2 regions of the Alteromonas sp. ABH4_454 genome follow, and region 2 is predicted to be linked to the other one. Evidence: riboswitches for the same ligand, from Rfam matches in the RefSeq annotation. Region 2 holds a riboswitch; the other holds the start of a gene.
What was found. A riboswitch is a leader RNA that binds a small molecule or an ion and turns the genes downstream of it on or off. The one in region 2 is predicted to bind thiamine pyrophosphate.

Region 1 (7,652 bases), 1.1 Mb from region 2:
TGCATGCTTAATTAACACGCAATACGCTGTTTTTTCAATCGAATAACGTCAAATATGCCTGTTTAAGCTGACCATTGAACTAGCCTTACGCAAAGGCAAGCCTAAAGCGCTTCACGCTTTGCGTTTAATTACTTTTATTCGCATTGAGCGCAGCAAACCACAGGTCGTTTGTTATATGGACAATGTCAGAATGTAACTCAAACTTACCCAATGCATCGCCTTCGTCGATATTCATAGCTTTTGCGTAGTGAGCAACTAATTCTTCGCTTTCATTCTTGTTAAGTTTATTGATAAGGCAGCAGCTTGCTAAATCGAAGTAACGATTTCCCATTGCGGCATACTCCCAATCAATAACTTTTATCGAGTTGTTGGTACCAAGCAATAGGTGATTAATCAACAAGTCGTTGTGGCACAACACGCAGTCTTCATCGTCTTGCTCACTATTAATTACGTTGTTTTGAAATGCTCGCGCCCTCAAGTAAAGGTCACTGCTCGTGTCAAGCTTTGCAACATCACAATAATGCTGCCATCTCGCAACTAGATTTAGTGGCCTTGCGGTAATAGACAACGAATGAATGCGCACTAGGGTTTCAGCCAACGTTAGTAAAGGGGGTTTAGTTGAAGAAAGCCCTGCGCTTGCTCTATGACTTTCCCACTGTTCTACCCAGATTGTTTCATCATCGCTTAACCAAATTGGTTGCGGCGCTATCCCAACTTCATATAATTGTTGCTGTAAAGCAAACTGATGTCTGCGTTCCACACCACTGAAACCATCATCGCCCAGCCACTTAACGGCTAAATCAATGGGGACATATTCAAGCTTTTGATGAACGGTTATTTGACGGTTGCTTTCACTTAAACTTGATAGGCTATTTGCTGGGTCTTGAACGCGATAAACACGGTTTACCGCGCCAGCAGGATGTACCGAAACATTTGCACTGTCGCTGAGATTAAGCGCCTTTTGCAGCGTGGCTAGGATATCCAACCTGTTCACCTTGTTTCTTATATTGAATAAGCCATTGATAGTATCCAAATACAGCAAAGCCTACGTAACCTAGGAACAGGCAGGCAGACAATGCATAGCCCACTTGCAGGTATAAATATGCCGAAGCTAAATTTATGAAAAACCAGTAAACCCAATTTTGCAGTATCTTATGGGCCACCATAAATGTGGTAACCACACTCAATAAGTTGATACTCGCATCTAATAGTAGGTACTCACTATTGAACTGTGAGCTTGCCACTTCAGACAGAGCCCAAGCGAGCAGTAACATACTCGGCACAATGAGCAAATGAACCCACAGCGGCCAATGAAGTACTGGCTTTACCTCGCCATCTTCCGCCCCTTTAGACCACTGATAATAACCGTATCCCGCCATTACCATGTAAAAGAAATTAAGCGCAGACTGAAATGGCAACGTCACCTGCCAAAATAACCAGGTGTAAATTGCGGTACTTACAAAGGCGCACAGCCAACACCAAGCTGTTCTGTTTCGCAGCTAACAACACATAGGCAACAGCGAGGACAACCGCTACCCACTCTAGCAGTGAAGTAGCGGCAATTTGAGAAGTGAACTCAGAAAAGAAGTTAGCCATTAAGATGACTTTCTAGATTGCATGGCATCAAAATTTAAAAACTTAGCAACGAAAATAGCCTGCCCCACTTCTTCGTGAGTTCTCTGCATTTCATCGCCGAGTACTTTCATAACAACACCATAGTCACCTGTAACCTGCGTGCTGGTAGAACATGTTGTCACCGTGATATCGCTATAGCTATTTAACCTATCGATAAAATCTTGAATAGGTGGAATATATTCGTTAACCAAAGGGTACAACGACAGTTCAACCATAACTTGCATGTCTGTTTCCTTTTATTTTAAAACGCGTATTTAACAGTGATACCAAACTGGCGGCTGTTACCTATTTGGTAATATGGTTCATTAAACGCATACTCATCGCGAGGGTCATTGCTGAAACCACCAAACCCTCGAGTGTAATACTCGCGGTCAAATGCATTTTGAACCCACAGTGAGGTCTGCCAATCACCGTGCAACACAACAATTTCAGAATTAACCAGTGTTGTGCTTGGCGCGGTTACATCATGGCCGTCAGAAAAACGGTATTCGCTTTTATAGTCTATATCTACGCGCCATAGCATGGTGTCTGTAAGTGCGTACTCACTGTAAATGTTTGCGGTCCACTTTGGTGACTGAGCCTGTCTTTGCTCAGATACTTCAGTACCGTCTGCTAGTGTATATCCTTCAAATGTAGCGCTTAGGTAACCAACGCTTGCATCTAACTGCCATGCATCGCTTGCAAACCAACTCAGTTCTAGCTCGGCCCCTTTGTTTGTACCCAAATCAGCATTATCGATAATATCTACAAAACCTGCCGTGCCGTCATCGCGAGTGATAACGTCAAAATCACTTACCTGCGTATCTGTTCTATCCATGTAGAAAATTGCAGCGCGAGCAACAAGAGCAGGCGTAAGCAGCGGGCCTTTTACACCCACTTCATAGTTCCAGTTGTATTCTTCATCAAAGAAACGTTGATTATCGTTTACTCGGCTGTCGGGATTAAAGCCTGCGCCTTTAAAACCGCGTGAAATGCTGCCGTAGTAGAAGTGATCACCCTGCGTATACTGAAGCGCTACTTTTCCGCCAACCATGGTGGTGTCAAACGCGCGTGTAAGTTGGTTGTTATCAGCGTAATCGAAGTCATAGTTTTCTACTCTCATTCCGGCTACAAGCACTAAGTTGTCCTTCAAACGGCTTTCCGTCTGAGCATAGATAGCAGTAGTCGTTGGGGTATATTCACTGGCAAAGTCACTATCAAGGTATGTGTACTGACGCAGTAATTTTTCTTCTGTGTTTTTATAAAATACGCCTACCGTCCAATCTGTCATTCCATCGAAAAGCGCAGCACTGTCTGATGACACAAAACGCAACTCACCGGTTTGGGTTTCGACATCTCGGTAGTACGCATCAAAAGACGTATAACCCCAAGGGTGAAAATCAGTGAATGTCCAGTCTTCATCGTAGCCATAAGCAATATTATGAGAAGCATGAGTGGCAATAAGTATGAAGTCGCCCGCGGCTGTACTGGTTGTTGAACGTGCGCTTACTGCATGCGTTTGGTGTTCGTCAAAGCCTGGCTCATCAGACAGTGTTTTGTTATCGTTATCGAGCGAAAATGCATCGTAGCCGTTGTCAATATCATACCAGCGGTAGGTAAGTGCAAGCGTGGTTCGTTCGTCTACGCTGCCTTCAACGGCAAAGCGCAATGCGCTCTCATCGATATTGTTAGTGTCGCTTCTATCTAGAAAGGTGTTTTCTACAAAGCCATCGCTACGGTTATGCACAAGTGCAACGCGATATCCCCAATCGGAATTGATATCGTCGCCCGTTGCCCCTTCAATACGGTAGCTCTCTTTGTTACCAATACGGGCTTCTACGTAGTCTGGCGCGTCGCTACCTACGTTATTACTAGAAAGCTTAACCGCACCAGCGAGTGCGCCTGTGCCGTAAAGCGTAGCCTGAGGTCCGCGATAGACTTCTAGTTGCTTTGTATCAAAAATGATACCTGCTGCAGCAAGGCCTGAAAAATCAAATTCATCGACAATAAAGCTTACGGAAGGGTTGATTGGTTCAGCGAACTGGCTACGCTCACCAATACCTCGAATTTGCACAAAGCGACCACGAGAAGCACCCGCTGCAAAATTAACGTTTGGAATACTGTTTAACACACTGTCGATGTGACTTGGCTGCCTGCTGCGAAGACGCTCTTGATCTAAAATCGTCGCGCTAGCACTTAGCTGGTCAAGTGTAGTTTGTCGAAAGTCACCAGATACGACGACTCGTTCAATATCAGAAGGCGTGTTTTTTGACGTGTTGTTTGCTGCAGATTCTTGCGCAAAGGCAGCAACAGAACTTGCTAGCAATGATAGTGTGAAAAGTGTTTTATACATGGGATCTCTTGTTCTTATTTAAGAAAAAAGATCCGGGTCTAACGGCAGGTGATAAGGCTATGCTGTGAACCATCCCTACGCCGGTATTATCCGGATCAGGTGTAAGGGTTCCCACGTGTGTGGATCTCAGACCGTAAACGGACACCCCTTGGTATAGTGTTGGGCTACGCAAATAGCAACCTCAACGTATGCGACGGAGTCTACCAGTTAGATACACGCCGTCAAGCAGATAAGACATCAAGCTAAGGTTATAATTTTTATATGATATAAGGTATTGAAAGCCCGAGGCTATTCAGTGTCAATATTCATATTAAGACGACGTACTTCATCGTCAGTCTGTGCTTTTAACCCTTCTAGCGTTTTGCCGTGAGCCGTTGGTTGGCGAGTATCTGGGTCAACCTTTACGAATACAATGTCATCTGCAAAGCAGATAGTTTTCTTAGTGGCCTTGTTGCGCACTAGACAACTTACGGTAATAGATGACCGGCCTACGGCTTTGGTTTCCAGACCAAACTCTACAATATCACCTTGCATCGCTGGTGATTCAAAACTAATTTCGCCAATATGCTTAGTCACTAAACAATTGGTCTCTAACTGACAGATTGCCCAAATGGCAGCCTCTTCGTCTATCCATTCTAACGCGCGGCCACCGAATAAAGAATTGGCGTAATTAAGATCATTTGGCATAACTAAACGTCGAGAAAGAAAGCGCATTCGAATTCCTCACAATAAATCGCTACTATAGCGTTAGATTATACCGAAAAAACTGATTCATGGCGCTAAATCAATTACGCGAATGGCTTCTTGCCCCCTATAGTAAAAAAAGCTGCGACAATGGCTGCGAAAACAGCTCACTCTTATCAGACGTAACTTACCCACTTCACCGAAGAATGCTGGTAATTTCTGGTCATGATACGCTCTGTGAAGCCGCACTATCCATTATTCAAACTTTAGCTGATGACACTTCCACTTTGAGCGTAGCGACCTTTACTAGTGCAGAGCTAAAAGGAAAGAGACGGAAAAAAGTGCTTGGCAGCGAGTACGATATTGCGACATTGGATTGTAGGGATTCTTTTAAGCCTGGTGATGCAATGGCAGTGGCAGGCATAGTAAAACACCACGGGTGTTTAATACTTATCTGTCCTGAGTTGAAACATTGGAGCAGCAATGCTTCAGTTTCTTTTCTTTCAGAAGGCTTTACACTCGCCCATAGCCGATACCTGGCACGCTTTATTGACTGCCTGCATGCCGAAACTGGAATAGCAATACTTACTGAATCCACAGCTAGACTACCGGATTTAGCAACCTATCGAGTAGAGAAGCTTTCCTTAGATAATGCCTATAGAGGTTCGCTATTTCGTTCCAAAGAACAAGAAAGCGCATACGGCCGTTTGTACCAGTCTTACTCGTTAAATAAGTTGAACGCCTTGATCACTGCTCCGAGGGGGAGAGGTAAATCTTCTTTGTTAGGTATATTTATTGACAGCTTAGTGAGGAAGGGTAAAAACGTGTTACTTACCAGCGAGCAGCGTGAAAACGTTGCTAACGTAATGTCTCATCTTCACCACTTTGATGACAGCAAGAAAACAGGCAGTCCGTTTTATCAACCCGACTATGTGAATCAAGAGCACCAAGCGGTTGAAAACGGAAGAAGGTTCCTAGGCTCTGTAAAATGGGTACCGCCTGACAGCGAACTGCTATACAACAAAAACCATACAGCGTATGACCTTGTTGTGGTTGATGAAGCCGCCTCAATGCCCCTGCCAGTCGTAAACCGAATAATAGCAGCAAACCCTCAGTGGATTTTTAGCACCACGCTGCAAGGCTATGAGGGTTCAGGAAACGGGTTTATTCATAAACTCCTTCCTAACTTGCCTAACGACAGCATTCATTTAACCCTGTCGACCCCCCTGCGATGGTTTGAGAACGATCCTGTTGAAGCATTCTTTGACAGCGCATGTTTATTTGAGGGCAGCTCTGCCGACGATAACATCACAGGTATTGAGTCAGAAGACAGCCTTGAATTAATAGAGAGATGCAAATTCTGTATAAGTTCTTTTGAAAACTTAAACGAAAGCACGCTTCAGCAAATTATGTCCCTGCTTGCACTGGCGCACTACCAAACCACGCCAGACGATTTTATGCGTTTACTGGATAGTCCTGACGTAATGGTTGCCACACTGAAGTTGGGCACACTTGTGTTAGCAGCCGCGATTATAAATATTGAAGGTGGGACTAGATTAACCCATGTATCAACCGGTATTGCTTCGGGACAGCGCCGTCCTAAAGGCCATTTAGCCGCGCAAAGGCTTACCCTGCTTTCTAGTACTCCTAAAGCTGCCACGTATAATTATTGGAGAATTAACCGTATTGCTGTACATCCGAAACTTCAGGGGAGAGGCTTAGGTAGTTATGTAGTTAATAAAGTCGTTAACGCAGCCCGTGAACAGTCCATAGATGCAACTTGCACGTCCTACGGGACCACATTGAAGCTAGATAACTTTTGGACTCAAAATGGTTTTGACATAGTTGATTATGGCCGAAAGCCTAACAAGGCCAGTGGTGAGACGAGCGCGTTAGCTGTGCTGCCCCTTTCCCCTAAAACAACTGAACTTGTAGCTAACCTTATGTCATTAAAAGCAAGTTTTGACGCCGCCAATGTGCATGAACTTTCCAAAACCGTGACCGAAATCTATATAGCAAAGCTGAGTCATTTTATTCAGGGTACAAGAACGTTAGAAGATGTTTGGCCAATTTTGCATAAGTTGTCGAAAGAAGCGCAATCTGACGCTCTGTTTAAAGCGCAAAGTAATGCCCGAGATTGCCGCAATATGCCTAGAATAACTGGGGATACGCAGGAAAAGTTAGACCTACTGATAGAGGTGGTAAATGCAAAAAGCTACCTAACAACCCTATTCAGCAATTCGTTCATAGATATAAAGCGAATCGAGGGTGTTTTTATAAATAATGGCATTAACGTAAATGGGTTGAAAGAAGCTACCTCATTAATAAGAACTGAGTTGCGCCCTGCTTTTGAACATTTAAAGTAAAAACACTAGGCCTAACTATTAGTTTTTACAGGCGTGTTTTTTACTATCCTGTAGCCTTTTACCTTAACTCTCGTCTTACTTATCTTTTAAACACTACAAATTACTAGGCAAAAAAAAGCCTCCCGAGGGAGGCTTTTGGCTAAATCCGAATATTAGATATTAATACCGCGGTTTTTAGCTTTTTCCTTGATGTAAGGTTCCCACGCTGCCGCGTTACGGCGTAGCGAGCGATCTTTCTTAGCTTCTTGTACATGCTTGTATGCAGATCTAAAGTTGCCCGCGTAGAAATTCGCTTCCATAAGTGTGAAGTGAATCTTCTCAGGGTTTTCAGCGCCACGCTCTAGAGCATTCTCTAGTGCTTTGATAGCGCCTTTATAGTCTTCTGCTACAAGTAAAAGCGTACCTTGTTTACGATAATGCTCAGGGTCTGAACTCTTAGCCGCAGCTTGTGCATACAAGTTTGCCGCTGTTTTAAAGTTTTTAGCCTGATGATATGCATTAGCAATGTTTGCAATCATATCAGCATCGTTCTTCAACAAGCCTTCTTTCATGTGCTTTTCAAGAAGCTTAGCAGCCTTATAAGGCATACCGTTACTTTGATAAAGCTGAGCAAGCGTTTTGATTTCTGAATCTTT
Region 2 (7,652 bases):
GCATGGCTGGCGCAGGCTACTGGTATTACATGCAGCAGCAATCGGCTAGCGCAGACTCCGCAAACGCACAGCAAAGCAACACAGCAAAGTTAAACAGTATTGAGCGCGAGCGTAGCGACATTTTAGCGACGCTAGAAGACGTGTCGCGAACGAATAAAGCCTTACAAGATACGGTCGATGAACTTAAATCTGAGAACGAGAAACTTAGCTTACAGGCCGAGTCTACCCTTCAACAGCTTAATAATATGGAAGGTCGCCGCCCAGCCGACTGGCTAATTGCGGAAGCTGACTATTTAGTTCGTATGGCTGGTAGAAAGCTTTGGCTGGAAAACGATGTTCGCACAGCAATTTTGCTATTGGTTAATGCAGATAAGCGCTTAAAGTCTTTGGCTGACCCGTCGGTACTACCCGTTCGCGCTAACCTAGCTGAAGATATTCAAACCCTTCAACAGCTAAACCCGGTGTCGCAAAGCTCAGTGGCGCTTGCGCTTACCGGCATGATTGCACAAATTGATAAGCTTCCCCTTGATACTTTTGAGAAGCCTGAAGACGCTAACGCAGAAGACACCACCTTGTCAGAGTCGGCTGACGATTGGCAGGAAAATTTAGCAAAAGTATGGCGCTCATTGGTAAATGATTTTCTTACTATTAAAACTATTGAAGGCCCGGTTGAGCCAGTACTTTCATTAGAAGCGCAGTTCTTGGCAAAAGAGCAGCTTCGTCTGCAGCTTATGCACGCACAAACCGCCGCACTTCAAGGCGATGCTGGCCTTTACAGCCAATCACTTCAATATGCACAAACGCTGCTTACGGAAAAATACGATACTGAAAAAAGCCAGGTAACCGGCTTTGTGGATGCACTTCAAAACCTAATGGCTACCGATGTATCGCGTCCAATTCCAACAGAGCTAGCGTCACAAAAACCGTTAGAACGTCTACTGGATAGCCGCGTTAAGCAGGTGTTTGGACAAGGAGCAAGTGCACTATGAAATGGTTAGCTATTGCCCTTGCGGTATTAGCCGCATTCGTTGTTGCGCTTATTGTTGGTCCAATGATACTTGGCGACAAAGGTTACGTGCTTATTTCTCTAGGAAGTACAGCTATTGAAATGACCGTGATCAGCTTCTGTATTTTGGTTATTGGTGCCGTTATTGCCTGGTATGTGCTATCCCGTTTTGTTCTGTGGGCATTAAGCTTAATTACAGGCTCACATAAATGGTTCGGCACCTTAGGTGAACGCAAACGCAAGCGCGCGTTTTACGATGGCTTGCACGCCATGGCCGCAGGTGATTTTGATTCGGCACAAAAAGCGTTAGGCAAAACCACCAATGGTGATTTTGAAGGCGTAAACTATTTAGCCTCAGCGCAAATTGCCTTTGCCAACGACGACCTAGCCAAAGCTCGTTACTTTCTGGTTCAAGCCACCGACTTTCCGAAAGCGAAAGTAGCTGCAACGGTAATGCATGCACGCATTGATGTAGCTGAAGAAAAGTTTGAGGCTGCACTCGAAAAGCTTAACGAACTAGACGAGCAAGATCGTGACAACAAGCAGGTTGTGCAGTTGAAAGCGCAAATTCTTGCCAAGCTAGGTAAGTGGCAGGTGCTTCAAGAGAATTTATCGGGCTGGCGTAAAGCCTTGCCTAAAGCTGACTACACCGCGTGGAGCCAGCGTATTGCCAAAGGTAAGTTTGCAGAAATTGCCAGTAAACAAGGTGCCGTTGAGCTTAAATCATACTGGGACACGCTGCCTCGTAAATTACGTCACGACGACGCTTATCGCGCCGCTTACATTCAACAGCTTCTTGACCAAGGTATGCATGCCGACGCTCAAAATTTGTTAGTTGAATGGCAAAAACGTGGGTCGAACAGCGCGCTATTCCCACTGTTCACGCAGCTTAATATTCCTGATGCATCGCCATCATTACGTTTACTTGAAAGCTGGATAAAGCAAGACGAAGAAAACGTTGAGCTTTATTCCACGCTGGGCCAAGTGGCATTCAACTCGGGCGACGATGTGTTAGCTGAAAAAGCATTGCTTAAAGCCACTAAAATGCAGTCGCGCAAAGAAGACTTATTGCTGCTATCTGCCATTAGTGAGCGCAAGCATGACACAGCCACCGCCCTTCAGCTTTACAAAGAAGGACAGCAACTAGCTAGCTAAATGAATATTCGTTTAGCTTTCTGGTAGTACTTGTATTCCTACTAAAGTTGAAGATATAGTAAAAAGGAATTCTCAATTAGGGCTGTTTCAACAACAAACAGCCCTAATTGACACAAACAACTTGTCGGAGTGCTTCACTGTTAACCCAGTAAGCTGAGACCGCGTAAGTGGGATCCGTAGAACCTGATCAGGCTAGTACCTGCGAAGGGAACAAGAAAATACAATGTGCACGATGTTAAGCAACAGTTTGGCATTGTGAAGCGAAATTGTTTTGCTGTTTGTTGATGTACAGGCAAACCCATTACGGTGTTGCTAGTTACTCAAGGTAAACTGCTCAAGTTTATCATCAAGTGAATATCAACGGTGTAAAGTGCTGAAATCACCAGTACCTTCACCAACAATCTCGCTAAAGTAACGGGCTTATCCCCTTCAAACACTTACACACTGTATTCTCCTTCACTCCTGACAAGCATTTTTAGAACCTAAATTTACAAGGTAAAATGCTATGTCGAACAGACGCGAACAACGCCAACAAGCTCAACAATTCATAAATGAACTAGCCGGCGAAGCTTACCCCAATTCCACACGCCACTACGAGTGTGGTAGCCGCAACGATATCCGCGTGGCCATGCGCCTTATCCACCAGCACGATAGCCTAATCGGTGGCACCGAAGAAAACCCTATCTTAGAGCCGAACCCACCTATTCCAGTGTATGACACCTCAGGGCCCTACGGCGACCCGCAAGAAAACATAGATGTACATAAAGGTTTAAGCCTGCTTCGCCAGAAGTGGATTGAAGAGCGCAGCGATACATTCGAGCTAGAAGGCGTTTCATCAAGCTTTGCAAAAGAGCGTGAAAACGACATTTTTACCGAAGATTTCCGCTTTATTCGCAGCCGCAAACCACTAAAAGCAAAAGCAGGAAAAAACGTCACTCAGCTTCACTACGCAAGACAGGGCATTATTACCCCTGAAATGGAATACATTGCCATTCGTGAAAACATGGGCCGTCAAGCCATTAAAGATGCGGAGCTAACGCAGCAGCACAAAGGCGAGCATTTTGGCGCGAATTTGCCCGATACCATCACGCCTGAATTTGTTCGCCAAGAAGTAGCCGCAGGCCGCGCCATCATTCCCTGTAACATTAACCACCCCGAACTAGAGCCAATGATTATCGGCCGCAACTTCTTGGTGAAAATCAACGCCAACATTGGTAACTCAGCAGTCACCTCGTCTATCGAAGAAGAAGTAGAAAAGCTGGTGTGGTCAACGCGCTGGGGTGCCGATACCATCATGGACTTATCTACCGGCAGAAATATTCACGAAACCCGCGAGTGGCTGCTGCGAAATAGCCCGGTACCTCTTGGCACCGTACCTATCTACCAAGCGCTGGAAAAAGTAAACGGTGTTGCTGAAGACTTAACCTGGGAGATGTTTAAAGACACACTAATTGAGCAGGCCGAGCAAGGGGTAGACTACTTCACCATTCACGCTGGCGTATTGCTAGAGTACGTGCACCTTACCGCAAAGCGAGTTACTGGCATTGTATCCCGCGGCGGTTCAATCATGGCGAAGTGGTGCTTAAGCCACCACCAGCAAAGCTTTTTGTATGAACATTTCCACGATATCTGCGAAATTTGCGCGAAATACGATGTAGCGCTGTCGCTAGGTGATGGCTTGCGCCCTGGTAGCGTGGCTGACGCTAACGATGATGCGCAGTTCTCTGAATTACATACCCTTGGTGAGCTGACCAAAATAGCATGGGAATACGATGTTCAGGTAATGATTGAAGGCCCTGGTCATGTGCCAATGCATATGATTAAAGCGAACATGGAAGAGCAGCTTAAGCACTGTCACGAAGCGCCGTTTTATACCCTTGGCCCGCTTACCACAGACATTGCACCTGGCTACGATCACTTCACCTCAGGTATTGGTGCCGCCATGATTGGTTGGTACGGCTGCGCAATGCTGTGCTACGTAACGCCTAAAGAGCATTTGGGTTTACCTAACAAAGAAGACGTTAAACAGGGGCTTATCACGTACAAAATAGCGGCTCACGCTGCCGACTTGGCGAAGGGCCACCCCGGCGCGCAAATACGCGACAATGCTATGTCGAAAGCGCGCTTCGAGTTTAGATGGGAAGACCAGTTTAACCTGGCATTAGACCCTCACACTGCCCGTGCCTATCACGATGAAACCTTGCCGCAGGCTTCTGGTAAAGTTGCGCACTTTTGCTCTATGTGCGGCCCAAAATTCTGCAGTATGAAAATTTCTCAGGAAGTACGTGACGTCGCTAAACAAGCAGAAACCCAAGCGCTTGAGAAACAAAAAGGCATGAAAGATATGGCTGATGCGTTTAATCAATCGGGCGCTGAGCTTTATCACACTGCAGATAGCAAGGTAGAGCTGCCATGACAAACAGCCACCTAACCACTCCCATACTAGAGCCACCTAGCGCAAGGCTGCCGGTGGTATGGTGTATAGGCGGCGTTGATTCAAGCGGTGGCGCGGGTATAACCCGCGACGCCATCACGCTTGCCGATTTAAGCGTTCATGCCTGTGTGCTCACCACACAACTTACTGTGCAATCAAACCAGCATCTGCTTAGTACAGAAAGCATGAGTGCATCTGCGTTAAACCAGCAGTGGCAAGTGCTTTACGAAGATACGCCGCCACGCGCTATTAAAATTGGCGCTATCGCAAACGATGAGCAAGCGCTTTTACTTTGCGCACGTATTCAGTCGTTAATAAAGCCTCGCCCGTTTGTGATATGGGACCCTGTGCAGTCTTCTTCATCTGGCGGCATGTTAAGCGATTTAAGCGAAAGCGTTGTTGACGAGTTGCTGAACACAGTAGATTTGGTTGCCCCAAATATCGACGAGCTCGCTTGGCTGGCTAATTTGCCGGTAAACGACGATACCAGCCTAGCGTCAGCAATAAACCGGCTTATTGGAAAAGGGGCGAAGAGTGTTTACGTCAAAGGCGGCCACGCCGAATGGCAGACTCAGGTATATGACACCTTTGTTTGTGCCTCGCACACCCTTCACTTTAGTCAGCCGATAATCAATAACGGTAAACTTCGGGGCACTGGCTGCATGTTAGCAAGTGCCATTGCAGCTTTTATTGTTAACGACTATTGCATTGAAGATGCGCTCACCCTAGCTAATGCTTATGTGTGTGAAGTAAGGCGAAAGACCCTTTGCGAGTCTGATACGGACAGCACTAAGGCTCATAATAATGGGGCTAATTTGCCCTCGTACTTCCCGCGAACTAACGGTTTCCCCGCCCACGCCGTAAGTTTTCCAAAGGTAAATTTTCACCAAGGTAGCGCTGTTTTTCACAATAAAGATTTGTGCCTAGAGAATTTGTCGAACAGCGACCTCCCCTCAGAAAGTGTGCTAGGTAATGTAGCCCGTTTCCCTACACTCACTCATACGAACCTAGACATATACCCCGTAGTAGATAGCGTTCAGTGGATAGCGAGGCTTTGGCCAACGGGCGTAAAAATCATTCAACTGAGGGTAAAGAAAGGCTCACAACAAGACATTCGCCAACAGATAAAAGAGGCCATTGAGTTAGTGGAACACACCAACTGTCAGTTATTTATTAACGACTATTGGGAGCTAGCTATAGAGCTTGGGGCTTACGGTGTGCATTTGGGCCAAGAAGATCTTGATACTGCAGATTTAAACGCTATTCGAAGCGCCGGGCTAAGACTGGGCATTTCAACTCATGGATTCGCTGAGATTCAGCGGGTTCGCGCTTTAAACCCGTCTTACATCGCCCTTGGTCATATATTTCCAACCAATACCAAAGACATGCCCTCTAAACCCCAAGGTGTAGAGCGCTTGGCAAAATATGTGAAGCTGTGTGAAGGCATACCCACCGTCGCCATTGGCGGTATTAACTTATCGCGCATTAGAGACGTGGCTAAAACCGGTGTTGACGGTATTGCCGTGGTTAGTGCCATTACTCATGCGGAGCATCCGCTTAAAGCCTACCAAGCATTGGTTCAGGAGGCAGGTTTTGCTTAGTCAATCAGCACATCGTACCGCTACAGTCTCAGTCAATAACGCTAATGGCTTCGCTAGCGCCCAGATTGAACATCAAGACATACAGCGTTACAGCAGGCAGCTCTTACTCGACTGTATTGATAATGACGGCCAGCTTAATTTAGCAAACGCACACGCTGTGGTTGTGGGGCTGGGCGGACTAGGAAGCTTAACCGCCCGCTATCTAGCTGGCGCTGGTGTTGGCAATATCACATTGATAGATGGAGACACTGTCGATATCAGTAACTTGCAGCGCCAGGTTAGCTACAACGAAATGCACCTAGGCGAACTTAAAGCCAAATCTCTATATAACGAGCTTCGAAAAGTTAATTCTCACTTAAACATACAGTTTAAAAGCAAGTTTGTTGATAGTAATAACTTACCAACTTTAATTTCATCAGCCACTTGTGTATTGGATTGCACCGACAACATTAGGGTAAGGCGCCAGATTAATGCTGCGACCTACTGCGCCTCTATTCCGCTTTTTATCGCAGCCGCCAGCGGCCTTACATGGCAAGCACTGAACTTGCCACAAAACTCTACTTCCTTTGGTTGTTACGAGTGCCTTGTGGACAAGGTTTCCGTACGTGAAGACTGCGTAAGTAAAGGCGTACTTGGCCCTGTTGTTGGTATGGCTGCTTGTCATCAGGCAACCCAGGCTTTGTTGTTTTTAGCAAAAGGATTCGATTCTGACATCAAGTGGGGCCACTACCTAACTGGGAATGCAGGCCTTGGTTCGCTTCAAAGCTTTGCGTTACCCCCCTCTTCTACTTGCGAGGTGTGCAATGACACAAATTAAAGTGAACGTAAACAATCAACCTATGAACGTGATTTCGCCCATTTCACTTAGCGAGTTAATCGCCCTGAAACAACTGAATGACGACGGTACCGCCATTGCTAGAAATGCCGCCATAGTGAGTAAAAAAGAATGGTCGATCACTTATCTTAAAGACAACGACACCGTTGATATCTTCACCCTAGTTGCAGGAGGCTAATATGCTAACGCTTGCAAACCACACCTTTTCATCACGTCTTTTAACCGGTACAGGAAAGTTCAGCAACGCCGCCACTATGAAAGACGCGGTGGCCGCTGCACAAAGTAACATTGTTACCCTGGCAATGAAGCGCGTGGCAAGTAATAGCGCGCAAGACGAAACGCTAACGGCCCTTCGAGAGTTAGGGGTTACCCTGCTGCCTAATACATCGGGGGCTAAAAATGCCCAAGAAGCGATATTTGCCGCAGAACTTTCTTATGAAGCACTAGGTAGCCCATGGATAAAGTTGGAAATTCACCCCGACCAGCGCTACCTGCTGCCCGACCCAATCGAAACTCTTCAGGCCGCCGAGGCTTTGGTAAAGAAAGGGTTTAACGTGCTGCCTTACTGTGGCGCAGACCCCGTTTTGTGTAAACGCCTAGAAGAAGCAGGCTGCGCCGCTG

Region 1: linked by a shared signal. The riboswitch ahead of ACYX4W_RS08735 (TonB-dependent receptor) and the one ahead of thiC (phosphomethylpyrimidine synthase ThiC) in region 2 are both predicted to bind thiamine pyrophosphate.

The regions. Positions count from the first base shown of each region.
Region 1 is NZ_CM149972.1:2,001,028-2,008,679, reverse strand. Features, by position in the region: gene ACYX4W_RS08750 (phosphotransferase) at 125-985, opposite strand; partial or broken gene pnuC (nicotinamide riboside transporter PnuC) at 951-1,596, opposite strand; gene ACYX4W_RS08740 (hypothetical protein) at 1,596-1,859, opposite strand; gene ACYX4W_RS08735 (TonB-dependent receptor) at 1,877-3,967, opposite strand; TPP riboswitch at 4,023-4,126, opposite strand; gene ACYX4W_RS08730 (acyl-CoA thioesterase) at 4,256-4,681, opposite strand; gene ACYX4W_RS08725 (GNAT family N-acetyltransferase) at 4,741-7,017, shown strand; gene ACYX4W_RS08720 (tetratricopeptide repeat protein) at 7,170-7,652, opposite strand, start outside.
Region 2 is NZ_CM149972.1:946,870-954,521, reverse strand. Features, by position in the region: gene ACYX4W_RS04195 (uroporphyrinogen-III C-methyltransferase) at 1-989, shown strand, start outside; gene ACYX4W_RS04190 (heme biosynthesis HemY N-terminal domain-containing protein) at 986-2,161, shown strand; TPP riboswitch at 2,277-2,388, shown strand; gene thiC (phosphomethylpyrimidine synthase ThiC) at 2,667-4,577, shown strand; gene thiE (thiamine phosphate synthase) at 4,574-6,196, shown strand; gene ACYX4W_RS04175 (HesA/MoeB/ThiF family protein) at 6,189-7,013, shown strand; gene thiS (sulfur carrier protein ThiS) at 7,000-7,209, shown strand; gene ACYX4W_RS04165 (thiazole synthase) at 7,211-7,652, shown strand, end outside.